DNA from 3 places in the Arthrobacter sp. Y3223151 genome. Region 1 is predicted to be linked to each of the others. Evidence: predicted binding sites of a transcription regulator. Region 1 holds the regulator's gene; each other region holds the start of a gene.

The links. The regulator HspR, encoded in region 1, represses chaperone genes until heat shock. The targets are predictions, from matches to a motif close to AAGTTGAGTCNNNNNGACTCAACTT.
Region 2: the regulator HspR is predicted to act here: its motif matches at 2,578-2,602, upstream of AC5RUP_RS06760 (ATP-dependent Clp protease ATP-binding subunit).
Region 3: the regulator HspR is predicted to act here: its motif matches at 2,366-2,390, upstream of clpB (ATP-dependent chaperone ClpB).

The regions. Positions count from the first base shown of each region.
Region 1 covers NZ_JBNHGI010000001.1:2,598-7,299, reverse strand. The annotation lists gene dnaK (molecular chaperone DnaK) at 1-329, shown strand, start outside; gene AC5RUP_RS00040 (nucleotide exchange factor GrpE) at 332-997, shown strand; gene AC5RUP_RS00035 (DnaJ C-terminal domain-containing protein) at 1,128-2,096, shown strand; gene AC5RUP_RS00030 (heat shock protein transcriptional repressor HspR) at 2,163-2,585, shown strand; gene AC5RUP_RS00025 (COG4315 family predicted lipoprotein) at 2,681-3,241, opposite strand; gene AC5RUP_RS00020 (sigma-70 family RNA polymerase sigma factor) at 3,487-3,984, shown strand; gene AC5RUP_RS00015 (anti-sigma factor family protein) at 3,981-4,637, shown strand; gene trmB (tRNA (guanosine(46)-N7)-methyltransferase TrmB) at 4,668-4,702, opposite strand, start outside.
Region 2 covers NZ_JBNHGI010000003.1:176,797-181,498, forward strand. The annotation lists gene AC5RUP_RS06760 (ATP-dependent Clp protease ATP-binding subunit) at 1-2,560, opposite strand, end outside; gene AC5RUP_RS06765 (LexA family protein) at 2,736-3,146, shown strand; gene AC5RUP_RS06770 (Y-family DNA polymerase) at 3,139-4,431, shown strand; gene AC5RUP_RS06775 (hypothetical protein) at 4,522-4,702, opposite strand, start outside.
Region 3 covers NZ_JBNHGI010000019.1:17,172-21,873, forward strand. The annotation lists gene clpB (ATP-dependent chaperone ClpB) at 1-2,303, opposite strand, end outside; gene AC5RUP_RS16730 (GNAT family N-acetyltransferase) at 2,582-3,118, shown strand; gene AC5RUP_RS16735 (HutD/Ves family protein) at 3,139-3,696, shown strand; gene AC5RUP_RS16740 (YceI family protein) at 3,728-4,294, opposite strand; gene AC5RUP_RS16745 (pyridoxamine 5'-phosphate oxidase family protein) at 4,522-4,702, shown strand, end outside.

The DNA of each region.
Region 1 (4,702 bases):
CCGAGCAGCTGGCCTACTCCGTGGACAAGCTGCTCGCCGACAACGACGACAAGCTGCCCGAAGAGGTCAAGACCGAAGTCAAGGCCGACGTCGACGCCCTGAAGTCCGCCCTGGAAAAGCAGGACAACGACGACGAGGTCAAGGCCGCGTTCGAGAAGCTGCAGGCATCCCAGACCAAGCTGGGCGAGGCCATCTACTCGCAGGCGCAGGCCTCCGGCGCGGCCGGTGACGGTGCAGCCGCCGGTGACGGTTCCGCCGAGGCCGGCTCCGGCGCGGCCGACGAGGACATTGTGGACGCCGAAGTGGTCGACGAAGACGAGAAGAAGTAACCATGGCCGAAAAGGGTAACGAAGAAGAACACCAGAGCGAGCCGGTGAACTTCCGCGACAACCGCAAGATCGATCCGGAAACCGGACAGGTCCGTGGCGCCGCGGGAGCCACCGGGAACGCCGGGCAGGCCGCTGGAGATACCTCCGCGGCCGGCCAGGGCGCCGACGCCGACGCGCTGGCCCAGGCGGAGCAGATCCTGAACGGGGCCGAGGTCCCGGCGGGGGAATCTGTTGCCCAGGGGACCATGTCGCAGGAAGCCGAGGAGCTGAAGAACGATCTGCTCCGGCTGCAGGCGGAGTACGTGAACTACCGCAAGCGGGTGGAACGCGACCGCGCCGTGGCCGGCGAGATGGCCGTCATCGGCGTGCTGAACTCGCTGCTGCCCGTCCTGGACGACATCGACGCGGCGCGCCAGCACGGCGATCTCGCGGACGGACCGTTCGCGGCCATTGCCGCCAAGCTGGACGGCGTGCTCAAGACCTACGGCCTGGCCCGCATCGAGGAGACCGGCGTCGAATTCGACCCGAACATCCACGAGGCCTTGATGCAGCAGCCCGACGCCGAGGTGGAAATAGACACCGTCAGCCAGGTCCTGCGCCTGGGCTACAGGGCCGGCGACCGCGTGCTACGCGCCGCCCAGGTAGTGGTAGCCGTACCGGCGGAATGACACAGGCAGGGGGCGCCCCGGCGCCCAGCCGCAGATGACGGGTTGGCCTCCGGACCGCCGGAGGCCAACCCGTCATCGTCCGGGGCTCCCGTGCCCATAGACTTTGTGACAACTGAAAGGAGGCGCCTGCATGGCTAGCCAGGACTGGGTCGAAAAGGACTTCTACAAGATCCTCGGTGTCTCCAAGGACGCGTCCGATGCGGACATCAAGAAGGCGTACCGCAAGCTCGCGCGGACCCACCATCCGGATACCAACCGGGGGGATGAAGGTTCGGAAAAGAAGTTCAAGGACATCTCCGAGGCCTACTCGGTCCTCTCTGACCCGGGGGAGCGCGAGCAGTACGACGCGATCCGCGCCATGGGCAGCGGTGCGCGCTTCAGCGCCGGGGGACCCGGCAGCGCCGGCGGGCCGGGCGCAGGCGGTTTCGAGGACATCTTCGGCAACCTGTTCGGCCAAAGTACCCGCACCCGCGCCGGCTCCGGGGGCACCGTGCCGCCGGAGTTCGCCGATCTGTTCGGCGGGTTCGGCGGTTTCCCGCAGCAGCAGCCGCCGCGCAGGGGCGCCGACCGCACCGCGACCACCAGCATTTCCTTCGCCGGTTCCATCAACGGCACCACCATCGGGTTGCGCGAGCCCAGCGGCGAGGTGATTGACGTGCGGATCCCGGCCGGGATTAAAGACGGCCAGAAGGTCCGCGTCCGCGGCAAGGGCCAGGCCGGCCCCGCCGGCGCGGGCGACCTGATGGTGACCGTCAACGTCAAGCCACACCCGTTCTTCCAGCGCGACGGCGACAACATCAGGATCCACGTCCCGGTCACGTTCCCGGAGGCCGCGCTGGGCGCGCAGATCGACGTGCCGACCCTGACCGGCGAATTCGTCAAGGTCAAGATCCCGGCAGGGACACCCTCCGGCCGGACGCTCCGCGTGAAGGGACGCGGGGTGAAGACCTCGAAGAACACCGGCGACCTGCTCGTGACCATCGACGTGGTGGTCCCGCAGAACCTTGGGAAAGAGGCCGAAGACGCAGTCAACGCTTTTGCGGCGGCGACCGCCGGGTCCGACCCGCGCGGAAACCTTGCCGCCAAGGCCAGGCTGTAGCGGGACGTTACGACAGGTCGGGACAGCCCGGACGGGAAACGCGCGAAGCGCAGGAGGGAGAGCACCATGAGCATCGATATGAACGCGCCGATCTTCGTGATTTCGGTGGCGGCCGAACTGGCGGACATGCACCCGCAGACCCTGCGCCAGTACGACCGTCTCGGCCTGGTCTCTCCGTCGCGCCAGCGGGGCAGGCAGCGCCGCTATTCGCAGAAGGACGTCAACACCCTGCGCGAGGTCCAGCGGCTGTCCCAGGAAGGCGTCTCGCTGGAAGGGATCAAGCGCATCCTCCAGCTGGAAAACGAGGTCGCCGCCCTCAAGGCCCAGGTCCGGGACCTCTCCGAGGAACTGATGGCCCGGCAGCGCCGGGGCACCGACTCCAGCCGGGTGTTCGCCGCCGGCCTCGCCGGCGACGTGGTGACGCTGGCCCGCGGCCAGCGGCCGCGTCCGCGCAGCCAGGCGCTGATGGTCTGGCGTCCGCAGCGCTGAACGCCCGGCCTGCGCCCGTGATCGGACGCCCGCAGCTGCCGGCCCCGGGCTGCCGGCCTGGGGCGGGCGGCTGCGGGCAGGATGGCGGCGTGGAGCTACTTGATCATTTCGCCGTCGGGGGCGACCACATACCAGACGTCGTTCACGCCCTGTCCGGTCGTGTCTCCCGGCGCCTTGTCCTGCGCCCAGTAGTAGATGGGCATGCCGTTCAGTGTCACCTGCTGTTGCCCGTCCGGAGTGTCGATGAGGCCCACATCCGCGGTGACCCCGTCGAGTTCCGGCTCTTCCTCGGCCAGGACGGGCGGCCACGCGGCCAGGCAGTCGCCCGTGCAGGCGCTCTCGCCTGAGTCCGGGACGTCTTTGGTGAAGTAGTAAACGGTCATGCCTTCGCCGTCCACCACGATGTCGCCCAGGTCGGATTCGGCCGTGGTCAGGGTAGAGGCGGCGCCGGATGCCTGCCCGCCGCCGGTCTCCCCGCCGTCTGTCTCCGACGCCGCCGGCGTGGTCATTCCGGGGGCGCCCGTCGTCGGCGCCTCGCCTGCCGGCGGTGCCTCCGGGCCGGCAGGCGTTTCCGTACCCGAGCCGCCGCCGCAGCCGGCGAGGCCCAGCATGGCGGCGGCCAGCATAGCCGTCGCGGCTGTCTGTGTGATCTTCATGAGGGTTCCTTTGCCGTCTCCCGGGCGGGGCCCGGAGCGTCGTGCCGCGGGGCGCGGCCCGCTATTGGCAAAGACGCCGGCCGCGCCCACAATGGTTCAACGTCAGGCGGGGTGGATCCCGCGGGCTGGATGAACCGGAACGCCGCCGCCGTCGTCGTACCCGGTAGGACGCCGCGTGGAACGCTGCGCGGGGACGTTCTGCCGCCGGTGGGGCGGCCGGGGCTGCCGGGAGGAAGGAGGCGGCCGTGGCATTGGACGACGAGGCCGTGGCCCGCCTCTACCGCGACCATGCCACGGCGCTGCGCCGGTTCGTGCGCGCCGCGACCTCCGACGCGGACCAGGTGGAGGACGTGGTGCAGGAGACGATCCTGCGGGTGTGGAAGCGCGGCCCGGAAACCGACAACATGCGCGGCTACCTCTACCAAACCGCCCGTCACGTCATTATCGACGGCTACCGGCGCCGCGCCCGGCGGCCGGGCGAGACCGGCCTGGGCGAGGACGAGCCCGCCAGCGAAGAAGACCAGTTGGAGCGGCTCCTGCTCCGCGTGGTCATGGAGGAAGCGCTGGCACGCATCAGCCCCGAGCACCGCAACATCATCCTCGCCCTGCACTACCAGCGGCTCACGTCGTCCGAAGCCGCCCGGTCGCTGGGCATTCCGCTGGGCACGGTGAAGTCGCGGGCGTTCTACGCGGCCAAGGCCCTGCGCGCCGTGCTGGACGAGATGGGGGTGGGGCAGCCGTGAACGCCAACGAGGAACTGCACCAACTGCTCGGCCTCTATGTGCTGGGCGGGCTGGACCGCCGGGAGCGGGCGGAATTCGAAGAACACCTGGCCTCCTGCCCCCAGTGCCGCCGGGAGGCCGCGGAGCTGGAAACGCTGCCCGACCTGCTGGATGCGCTGCCGCGCGAGGCCGCGTTGGAGCTGGCGGCGCCGCCGCAGCACGAAGTGGAGGAACGCACCCGGGAACTGGTGGGTGAACTGGCCCGCCGGCGGCGGAAAGAGCGACGGCGGTGGGCCGGCTTGGTGGCGGCAGCGGCGGGCGTGTGCCTGGTCGCAGGGGCGGCCATCGGGCCGCTGCTGACCCAGCAGCAGCCGCCGGCGACGGAGAGTTATGTGATGACCGCCGGCGGCGGCCTGCAACTGGAGCTGGCGCTGGTGCACAAGGCCTGGGGCACCGAGATGCGGGTAGCCGGGGAGCAGCTGCCCCGGGACGGCCTGCTCACCCTGTGGGTGACCGGAGACACCGGGTACACCTATCAGGTGGCATCCTGGCAGGCGACGCCGGCGGGCCGCGCCACGCTCACCGCAGCCTGCGCCATGGCCACCGACGAGATCGTCCAGGTGGAACTGCGCAACGGGGCGGACGCAACGCTGGCGGCCGTGGCCACGGACTGAGCGGGAGGCCCGGCAGCCCGGCCCCGGACATCAGTTCCGGCGGTAGGCGAGGTCGAAGATCAGCC
Region 2 (4,702 bases), on a different contig from region 1:
GCAGCCCGTCGTCGCCGGCCACCACGCGGATCCGTCCGCCTTCGGCAACAACCTCGGCCACCAGCAGGTCCGCGATCCGGTCATCCAGCTCGCGCTGGATCACGCGACGCAGGGGCCGGGCGCCATATTCGGGCTCGTAGCCGGCCTCGGCGATCCAGGCCACGGCGTCCTCGCCAATCTCCAGCGCGATGCCTTGGGCCGCCAGCCGGGCTTCGGTCTTGCGCAACTGCAGCCGCACGATGGAACGCAGCTGTTCCTGCTCCAGCTTCCGGAACAGCACGATCTCGTCGATCCGGTTCAGGAACTCCGGCCGCATGGTCTCGCGCAACCGGCCCATCACCCGGGCGCGCAGATCCTGCTCGCTTCCGAAGCCGTCCACCCCGTTGTTGGCGGTGAAGCCCAGCGCTCCGCCCTTGCTGGCCAGGAACTCCGAGCCGAGGTTGGAGGTCATGATCACCACGGTGTTGCGGAAATCCACGGTGCGGCCCTGCCCGTCGGTGAGGCGTCCGTCGTCGAGGACCTGCAGCAGGAGGTTGAACACGTCCGGGTGGGCCTTCTCCACCTCGTCCAGCAGCACCACCGAGTACGGGCGCCGGCGGACCCGCTCGGTCAGCTGGCCGGCCTCGTCGTAGCCGACGTAGCCCGGAGGGGCGCCGACCAGCCGTGAGACGGTGTGGCGCTCGCCGTATTCGCTCATGTCGAAGCGGACCATGGCGTCCTCGTCGCCGAACAGCGACTCCGCCAGTGCCTTGGCCAGCTCGGTTTTGCCCACGCCCGTGGGGCCCAGGAACAGGAAGCTGCCCACGGGCCGGCCCTCATCCCCCATGCCGGTGCGGTTGCGCCGCACGGACCTGGCGATGGCGGTCACCGCATCGTCCTGGCCGATCACCCGGGCGTGCAGGTCTTCCTCCAACCGGGCCAGCCGCTGCCGGTCGCCCTGGGTCAGCCGGGCCGCCGGAATGCCGGTGGCGCGGGAGATAATCTCGGCGATCTCGGACTCGCCCACCACATCGGAAGGCGCGACGCCGGGGCGGGCCCCGCCGTCGTGATCTTCTGTGGCACCGGGGGCCGGCTGCTGGGCGGATGCAGCGTCCAGCCGGGCCTTCAGCTCTTCGATCTCGTCGCGCAGCTTTGAGGCGTCCTCGTAGCGCTCCTCGGCGACGGCGGCGTTCTTGGCCGACTCCATCTCGGCCAGCCGGCCGCGCAAGGCCTCCACGTCAACGCGCGGGCCGCGTCGCAGGCTCAGCCGTGCGCCGGCCTGGTCAATCAGGTCGATCGCCTTGTCCGGCAGGAACCGGTCGGTGAGGTAGCGGGAGGACATCTCGACGGCGGCGCGGATCGCTGCGTCGGTGTACGCCACCTGGTGGTGTTCTTCGTAGCGGTCCTTGAGGCCGGACAGGATCCGGACGGCGTCCTCGATCGAGGGCTCGCCGACCATGACGGGCTGGAAGCGCCGCTCCAGGGCCGGGTCCTTCTCCACCTTGCGGTACTCGCCCAGTGTGGTGGCGCCGAGCAGGTGCAGTTCGCCACGGGCCAGCCGGGGCTTGAGGATGTTGCCGGCGTCCATGCCGCCCTCGCCGCCGCCGCCGGCGCCGATCACGGTATGCAGTTCGTCGATGAACACGATCAGCTCGCTGCTGGCGGCGCTGATCTCGTCCAGGGTCTTGGTCAGGCGTTCCTCGAAGTCGCCGCGGTAGCGGGTGCCGGCCAGCATGCCCGGCAGATCCAGCGACACCACGCGCTTGCCGCGCAGCTGTTCCGGGACGTCGCCGGCCACGATGGCCTGCGCCAGCCCCTCGGCGATGGCGGTCTTGCCCACGCCGGCCTCGCCGATCAGCACCGGGTTGTTCTTGGTCCGGCGCGCGAGGATTTCGATGGTCTGGGCGATTTCGTCCGCGCGGCCGATCACCGGGTCCAGCCTGTTCTCCCGGGCCTGGGCCGTCAGGTCGCTGCCGAACCGGTCAAGCATGGGGGTTTCCGCCTGGGTGCCGGTGCTCTGTTGCGGGCCGGTTGCAGGGGCGGGGCCGTTGGGCTGCTCCGCGGCTTTCTCCGCCGCCTGCTGCAGTGCCTGCGGGGTGACGCCCGAGCCGGCCAGGATCTGGCCGGCGGGGGTCTCCTGGTTCAGCACGAAGGCGGCGAAGAGGTGCTCGGGGTCGATGTAGGTGGAGCCGAACGCGCGGGCCACCTGGTGCGCGTCCAGCAGGGCACGCTGCGCCGACGGCGTGAGCGACGGCGTCTCCCGGGTCGGGCCGGTCTTTTCCGGCAGGCCCTGCTCCGCGGAACGCGCGATGGCCTGCGGGTCCGCGCCGGTCAGCCTTATCTGGCTGGCGGCCGGCTCCTGGCCGACCATGACGTGCAGGATGTGCAGGGCGTCCACCTCGATGTGGCCGAGGCCTGCGGCAAACCGGGCTGCCTGCGCCAGCACCTCATGGGTGCGGCGGCTGAGCAGCCGGGTGAGGTCGACCGTGCGGGATTGGGCCGCCCGCTGGCCCTGCAGGTAGCGGGCCAGGAACTCGTCGAATGAACCGTTGCCGGAAGCTGGTCCGAAGAACAGTGGCATGGATAATCCTCCTGTGGAACGTGAGTGCCTTCGACTCATGTTAACGCCTCCGGGTGAAGATTATTCCAGAAGCTTCTCGAACTTGAGTGGGACTGACTCATATGTGACCGGGGGAAGGCCGGTGCTAGTGTGGTGTTCGAAGCTTTGTTCGAAGACGGGGGTCGGGATGTTCGGTATGGAGCAGCCGTCTAATGCGTCGGCCGGCCCGGAGATGGGCAGCGGCACGCCCGAGGAGGCCCGCGGCTTCCCGTCACCGGCCAGGGACTACTTCCACGGCGGCATCGATCTGAACCGGCACCTGATCCGCGACCGCACCAGCACCTTCGTGATGCGGGTGGCCGGAAACTCGATGGCCGCGGCCGGGATCAGCGACGGCGATGAGCTGATCGTGGACCGCTCGCTGACCCCGCGCGACGGTTCGGTAGTGATCGCGGTGCTGGACGGGGAACTGGTGGTGCGGCGCCTTCATCTGAGCGCGGACGGCGTGCGCTTGCAGGCGGACGACGGCGGCGTTCCCACCGAGGTGGGTGAACTCGCCGACCTGAGCATCTGGGGCGTCGCCACCCGTTGCCTGCACCATGTCTAGCGCTCCCGTGCCCGGGGAACGGATCGCGCTGGTGGACGTCAACAATTTCTACGTCTCCTGCGAGCGGGTTTTCGATCCGTCACTCGAGGGACGCCCCGTCGTCGTGCTCTCCAACAATGACGGCTGCGTGGTGGCGCGCTCCGAGGAAGCCAAACAGCTGGGGCTGAAGACCGGGACGCCGTGGTTCCAGGTGGCGCCACGGGCCAAGGCCTGGGGGCTGGTCGCGCGCTCCAGCAACTACGAGCTGTACGGGGACCTGAGCGCCCGGGTGATGGAAGTGCTCGGCCGGTTCGGGGCCTGGCAGGAGGTTTATTCGATCGACGAGTCGTTCCTGGGCCTGCCCGGCGACGAGGCCCAGTTGCTGGGGACTGCGGGCCGGATCCGTGCCGCAGTGGTCCGTCAGGTGGGCGTGCCGGTCAGCGTCGGCGTGGCGCAGACCAAGACGCTGGCGAAGTTCGCCAACCACGTGGCCAAACGGAATCCCCAGATGGCCGGAGTCTGCTCGCTGGGCTCGATGCCCGCTTCCGACATCGCCTGGATCCAATCGCGCGTCCCGGTCACCGGGCTGTGGGGCGTGGGCGGACGGACCGGGAAACGGCTGAACGCCCTCGGAATCGAGTCGATCGCAGACCTCAAGGCCGCCGACCCGCAGGCAATCCGCAAGAAGTTCTCGGTGGTGCTGCAGCGAACCGTGTTGGAACTGAACGGGACGCCGTGCATCCCGCACTCGGAGGAGCGGGCCGACAAGCAGCAGATCATGTTCTCGCGCAGTTTCTCCACGCCGGTAACCACCCTGGAGGAGATGGATCAGGTGATGGCGGTCTATGCCCAACGCGGTGCGGCCCGGATGGCAGCCGAGGGACTGCGCGCCTCGGTGCTGACGGTGACGGCGGGGACCAGCAAGTTCGCCGGCGGCGAGGCATCGTTTCCTGCAGCCAGCGTCAACTTAGCGACGCCCACCCAGGACCCGATCCAGCTGACCAAGGCCGCCGTGGTTGCCATGCGCGGCTGCCTGGTTCCGGGCGCCCACTATGTCCGGGCAGGGGTCCTGTTGTCGGGGCTGGAGCCCGCGGCCGGTCAGCAGACCTTCGACCCCTTCGTCAGCGATGTGGAACAGCGGCACATCGGCGACCTGCTGGGCGCGGTGCGTACCAAGTTCGGCGAAGCCTCGATCGGCCTCGGCCAGGGCGGGCTGGCCGCCCCCGCGGCGTGGTCAATGAAACGCGAATTTTCCTCGCCGCGCTACACCACCGAATGGAGCGACCTGCCGGTGGTCAAGGCGTAGCAATTAGCTGTGCAACGGGGCACGGCAGCAGCAAAACGGGGCAAGGCAGCGGCCGTTTATCTCGACGGACGCTGCCTTGCCCGCGGTGGATCAGTCGCTCGGGCTCGTGTCGGTGGTGAGCCCGCGGTCGTCCGCGCTTTCCCGGTCCTTCTCTTCGGCCGGCCCGGGCGCGATGTTCATGCCCTCCTTGCCCTCGGGCTCGGGGGCGGAATCAGCCGTCTGTTGCTCCTGAGCATCCGGCGGATCTGCCGCGGTGGCCGGCTGGTCCCGC
Region 3 (4,702 bases), on a different contig from region 1:
AGCGGGTCGAAGATGATCACGTCATCCAGCCGGTTGAGGAACTCCGGCTTGAAGCTGGCGTTCACCACGTTCAGGACCGCTTCGCGCTTCGTGTCCGCGTCCATGGTCTGGTCCACGAGGAACTGCGAGCCGAGGTTGGAGGTCAGCACCAGGATCACGTTGCGGAAGTCCACGGTGCGGCCCTGCCCGTCGGTGAGGCGTCCGTCGTCGAGTACCTGCAGGAGGATGTCGAAGGCCTCGGGATGGGCCTTCTCCACCTCGTCCAGCAGCACCACGGAGTAGGGACGGCGCCGGACGGCCTCGGTCAGCTGGCCGCCCTCTTCGTAGCCCACGTAGCCCGGAGGGGCGCCGACCAGGCGCGACACGGAGTGCTTTTCCGAGTACTCGCTCATGTCGATCCGGACCATGGCCCGTTCGTCGTCGAACAGGAAGTCCGCCAGCGCCTTGGCCAGCTCGGTCTTGCCGACGCCGGTGGGACCCAGGAAGAGGAACGAGCCGGTGGGCCGGTCCGGGTCGCTGATGCCCGCCCGGGCGCGCCGTACCGCGTCCGCGACCGAGGCAACCGCCTTGGACTGGCCGATCAGCCGCGAGCCGATGTGTTCCTCCATCTGCAGCAGCTTCTGGCTCTCGCCCTGCAGCATGCGGCCGGCGGGGATGCCGGTCCACGCGGAGATGACCTCGGCGATGTCGTCGGCGGTGACCTCCTCGGAGACCATCTGGTCCCGGCCCGCGCCGCCCTGTTCCTCGGCCGCCTGCGCCTGGGCCAGATCCTTTTCGAGCGTGGGGATTTCCCCGTACAGGATCCGGGAGGCCTCGGCCAGGTCGCCCTCGCGCTGCGACTTGTCGGCCTGCGAGCGCAGCTCGTCCAGCTTGGCCTTCAGGTCGCCCACCCGGTTCAGCCCGGCCTTCTCCGCCTCCCACCGGGAGTTCAGGGCCGCCAGCTGCTCCTTCTTGTCTGCCATGTCGGCGCGCAGCGCCTCCAGCCGTTCCCGGGAGGCCGCGTCGGTCTCGTTGGCCAGCGCCAGTTCTTCCATTGTGAGCCGGTCGACGGCGCGGCGCAGCTGGTCGATCTCCTCGGGCGCCGAATCGATCTCCATCCGCAGCCGGGAGGCGGCCTCGTCCACCAGGTCGATGGCCTTGTCCGGCAGCTGCCGGCCGGAGATGTAGCGGTTGGACAGCGTCGCGGCGGCCACCAGGGCAGAGTCCCCGATCGATACCTTGTGGTGCGCCTCGTAGCGCTCCTTGAGCCCGCGCAGGATACCGATGGTGTCCTCGACGCTCGGCTCCCCCACGTAGACCTGCTGGAAGCGCCGCTCCAGCGCCGGATCCTTCTCGATATTCTCGCGGTATTCGTCCAGCGTGGTGGCGCCGATCAGCCGCAGCTCGCCGCGGGCCAGCATCGGCTTGAGCATGTTGCCGGCGTCCATCGAGCCTTCGGATGCCCCGGCGCCGACGACGGTATGCAACTCGTCGATGAAGGTGACAATCTGACCGTCCGAGTTCTTGATCTCTTCCAGCACGGCCTTCAGCCGTTCCTCGAACTCGCCCCGGTACTTGGCGCCGGCCACCATGGCCGCGAGGTCCAGCGACATCAGCGTCTTGCCGCGCAGCGATTCGGGCACGTCGCCGGCCACCATCCGCTGGGCCAGGCCCTCCACCACGGCGGTCTTGCCGACCCCGGGTTCGCCAATCAGCACGGGGTTGTTCTTGGTGCGGCGCGAGAGCACCTGGACCACGCGGCGGATTTCCGCGTCCCGGCCGATCACCGGATCCAGCTTCCCGGCGCGCGCGATGGCGGTCAGGTCGGTGCCGAACTTCTCCAGCGCCTGGAACGTGTTCTCCGGGTCGGCGCTGGTGACCTTCCGGTCTCCGCGCACCCCCGGCAGGGCGGCGAGGAGTGCTTCGTGGGATGCGCCGGCGTCGCGCAGGATCTTCCCGACGGCGGCGTTGTCCGCCGCGAGGCCCAGCAGCAGATGCTCGGTGGAGACGAAGGAGTCCCCCAGCTTCTCCGCCTCCTGCTGGGCGGCCTTCACCGCCTGAAGCAGGCCCCGGGAGTACTGCGCTTGCGCCACGGAGGATCCCGACGACGACGGCAGGGCCTTGATCGCGGTGCTCGCCTGGACACTCACCGAGTCCGGATCGGCCCCGGCGGACTTCAGCACGGCGACGGCCACGCCCTCCCGCTGGTCCATCAGGGCCTTGAGCAGGTGGGCGGGCTCGATCTGCGGATTGCCCGCCGTCGAGGCGTTCATGGCCGCGGCCGACAGCGCTTCCTGGCTCTTGGTGGTGAATTTAGCGTCCAACACATCTCTCCGTTCGCTCCGGAATGGATCTGGCCAGCCCCATCAGTGCTGGTCCTGAAACTAAGTTGAGTCTAGTCCACTCAACTTTGGATGTAAAGTTATCCACAGGCTGCGGAGCCTGCTTGCCCACCTGCGGAGCCAGGCTCCCCCTACCGGAGCTCTGCTTCCCCGCCGCCGGAGCCTGCTTGCCCACCACCATCTTGTCGCCCCGGCGCCCCTGCCCGGAAGGGCGTCCGGCGCATAGGCTGGAGCGGGGACGTGCAGGAAGCGGGACGGAGGTGGCCCTGACGGAAACCATGTTGGAAACTGCCCGGCTGCTGCTGAACCAGCCGACGCCGGAGGACATCAGTGCCATGTTCCGAATCCTCTCCGACCGGCGCACCACGCGGTTTAACCCGTCCGACGCGCTCATCTGGAACGAGGAAGCCGAGGGCCTTTTCCAGCGCTGGGAAAGGCAGTGGGAGGACCACGGCGTGGGCTACTTTGCCGTCCGCCTGCCCGGCCATGAAGACCCCATCGGCTTTGCCGGCGTCAAGCACGTGGCACTGTCCGGCCGCCCGGTGCTCAATCTCTACTACCGTTTCGACCCCGCCGTGTGGCACCGCGGCTACGGGCGCGAGGCGGTGGTTGCCGTCGTGGCCCATGTCAACGAGTTTTTGGAACTGCCGCCCATCCTGGCGCTGGTCCATCCGGCCAACACCGCGTCCCTGCGCATCGTCACGTCGCTGGGGTTCGAACGGAACGAGGCCGCGGCGGTCAGCGGCCCGGACGGCTACCAGGACGCTTATGTGCTGAACTGGGACCGGCAGCTTTAACATCCGGTCAAGGAGTCCCAGTGGAGATCATTCGCGCAGCCGCGCTCAAGGAACAGCGGTGGCGGAACGGCGGCGGCACCACCAGGGAACTGGCGGCCGGCGACGTCGGCGCGGACGGGCTCCCCGGCTGGCGGTTAAGCCTGGCGGACATCACGTCGGACGGCGGCTTCTCCGAATATCCGGGCGTGGACCGGATATTCACCATCGTGGACGGCGACGTCGCCTTCCTGACCGTGGACGGCAGCCAGCACCGGATGGAACGCTACCGACCGTTCCGGTTCGACGGCGGCAGCAGCACGGACTGCAGCCTGCCCACCGGGCCGTGCCGTGCGCTGAACGTCATGACCCGCCGCGGGACCTGGGGCGCCGGCCTGCTGATCGTCGAGCTCTCGAAGAAACAGCCGCTGCGGCTGGCGGACGGACAGTACCTGGTGCTGCTGCAGGGCCAGGCGCAGGCGACGTCGGGCGACACCGCCCAGCCGCTGAATCCCTACGACACCGTGGTCGGCTCGGTGGCGGCCGAGGTCAGCGGCCGCGGGTTCGCGGCACTGGTGTCGGTTCATCCCGCCGGGGACTGAGGGCGGCGGGCATCCGATTGGCGCCGGTTCCCTACTGCGCGGCGGCGTCCTCGACCTTGACGGCGGAAACCTCGAACTCGAGCATCACGCGGTCCGACACGAGCATGCCGCCCGAGTCCAGGGCAGTGTTCCATTTGACCCCGAACTCCTGCCGGTCGATGCGCCGGGAGCCCTCAAAGCCCGCCCGTAGCTGCCCGCCCGGGTCCCGCTCCACGCCGATGAAGTCAATCGGAACCGCCACCTGCTTGGTGATGCCGCGGATGGTCAGGTCGCCGTTCACAATGAAGTTTGCGCTTTCCACCTGATCGATGCGGGTGCTGACGAACGTAATCTCCGGATAGTTCGGCGCATCGAAGAAGTCGTTCGTGCGCAGATGCTCGTCGCGTTGCGGGCTGCGGGTATCGATGCTGGCGACCTTGATCGTGACCTTGACGGACGAATTGGCCGGGTTGTCCACGTCAGCCTGGATGATGCCTTCGACGTCGTTGAACGCGCCCCGGACTTTGGTCACCATGGCATGGCGGGTGGAAAATCCGATCCGGGTATGGGCCGGGTCGAACCGCCACTCGCCGGACAGATCAGGAGATAGTTCGGACATGGCAGCGCTCCTCCTCTGGCACAGGCACTGCCCTCCCCAAAAGCCAGATGGATGCCCGGCCGTCTCCTTCAGCCGCGTGCGGCTCGTGTGGTAATTCCAACACAAAATGGGACCCTGCGCACCACCTCCGCGGGTGAATTTCGGGCCGCGTTGGTGACCCGCAACCGCACCCGGCCGGCGGGATGCGCGCCCTATCCCAGCCTGTCAGGGATCAATAGACTGATGCCATGAGCACCGCGAACGAGATGCCTTCGACGACGCAGTTGCCTGTGGCCGATTGCTGGAAATTGTTCCGCAGCGCCGACTTCGGCCGGCTCGGAGTCGTCGTCGATTCCCACCCGGAGATCTTTCCGGTCAATTACGTCGTGGACCACGGCAGCATCGTGTTCCGCTCCGCCCCGGGAACCA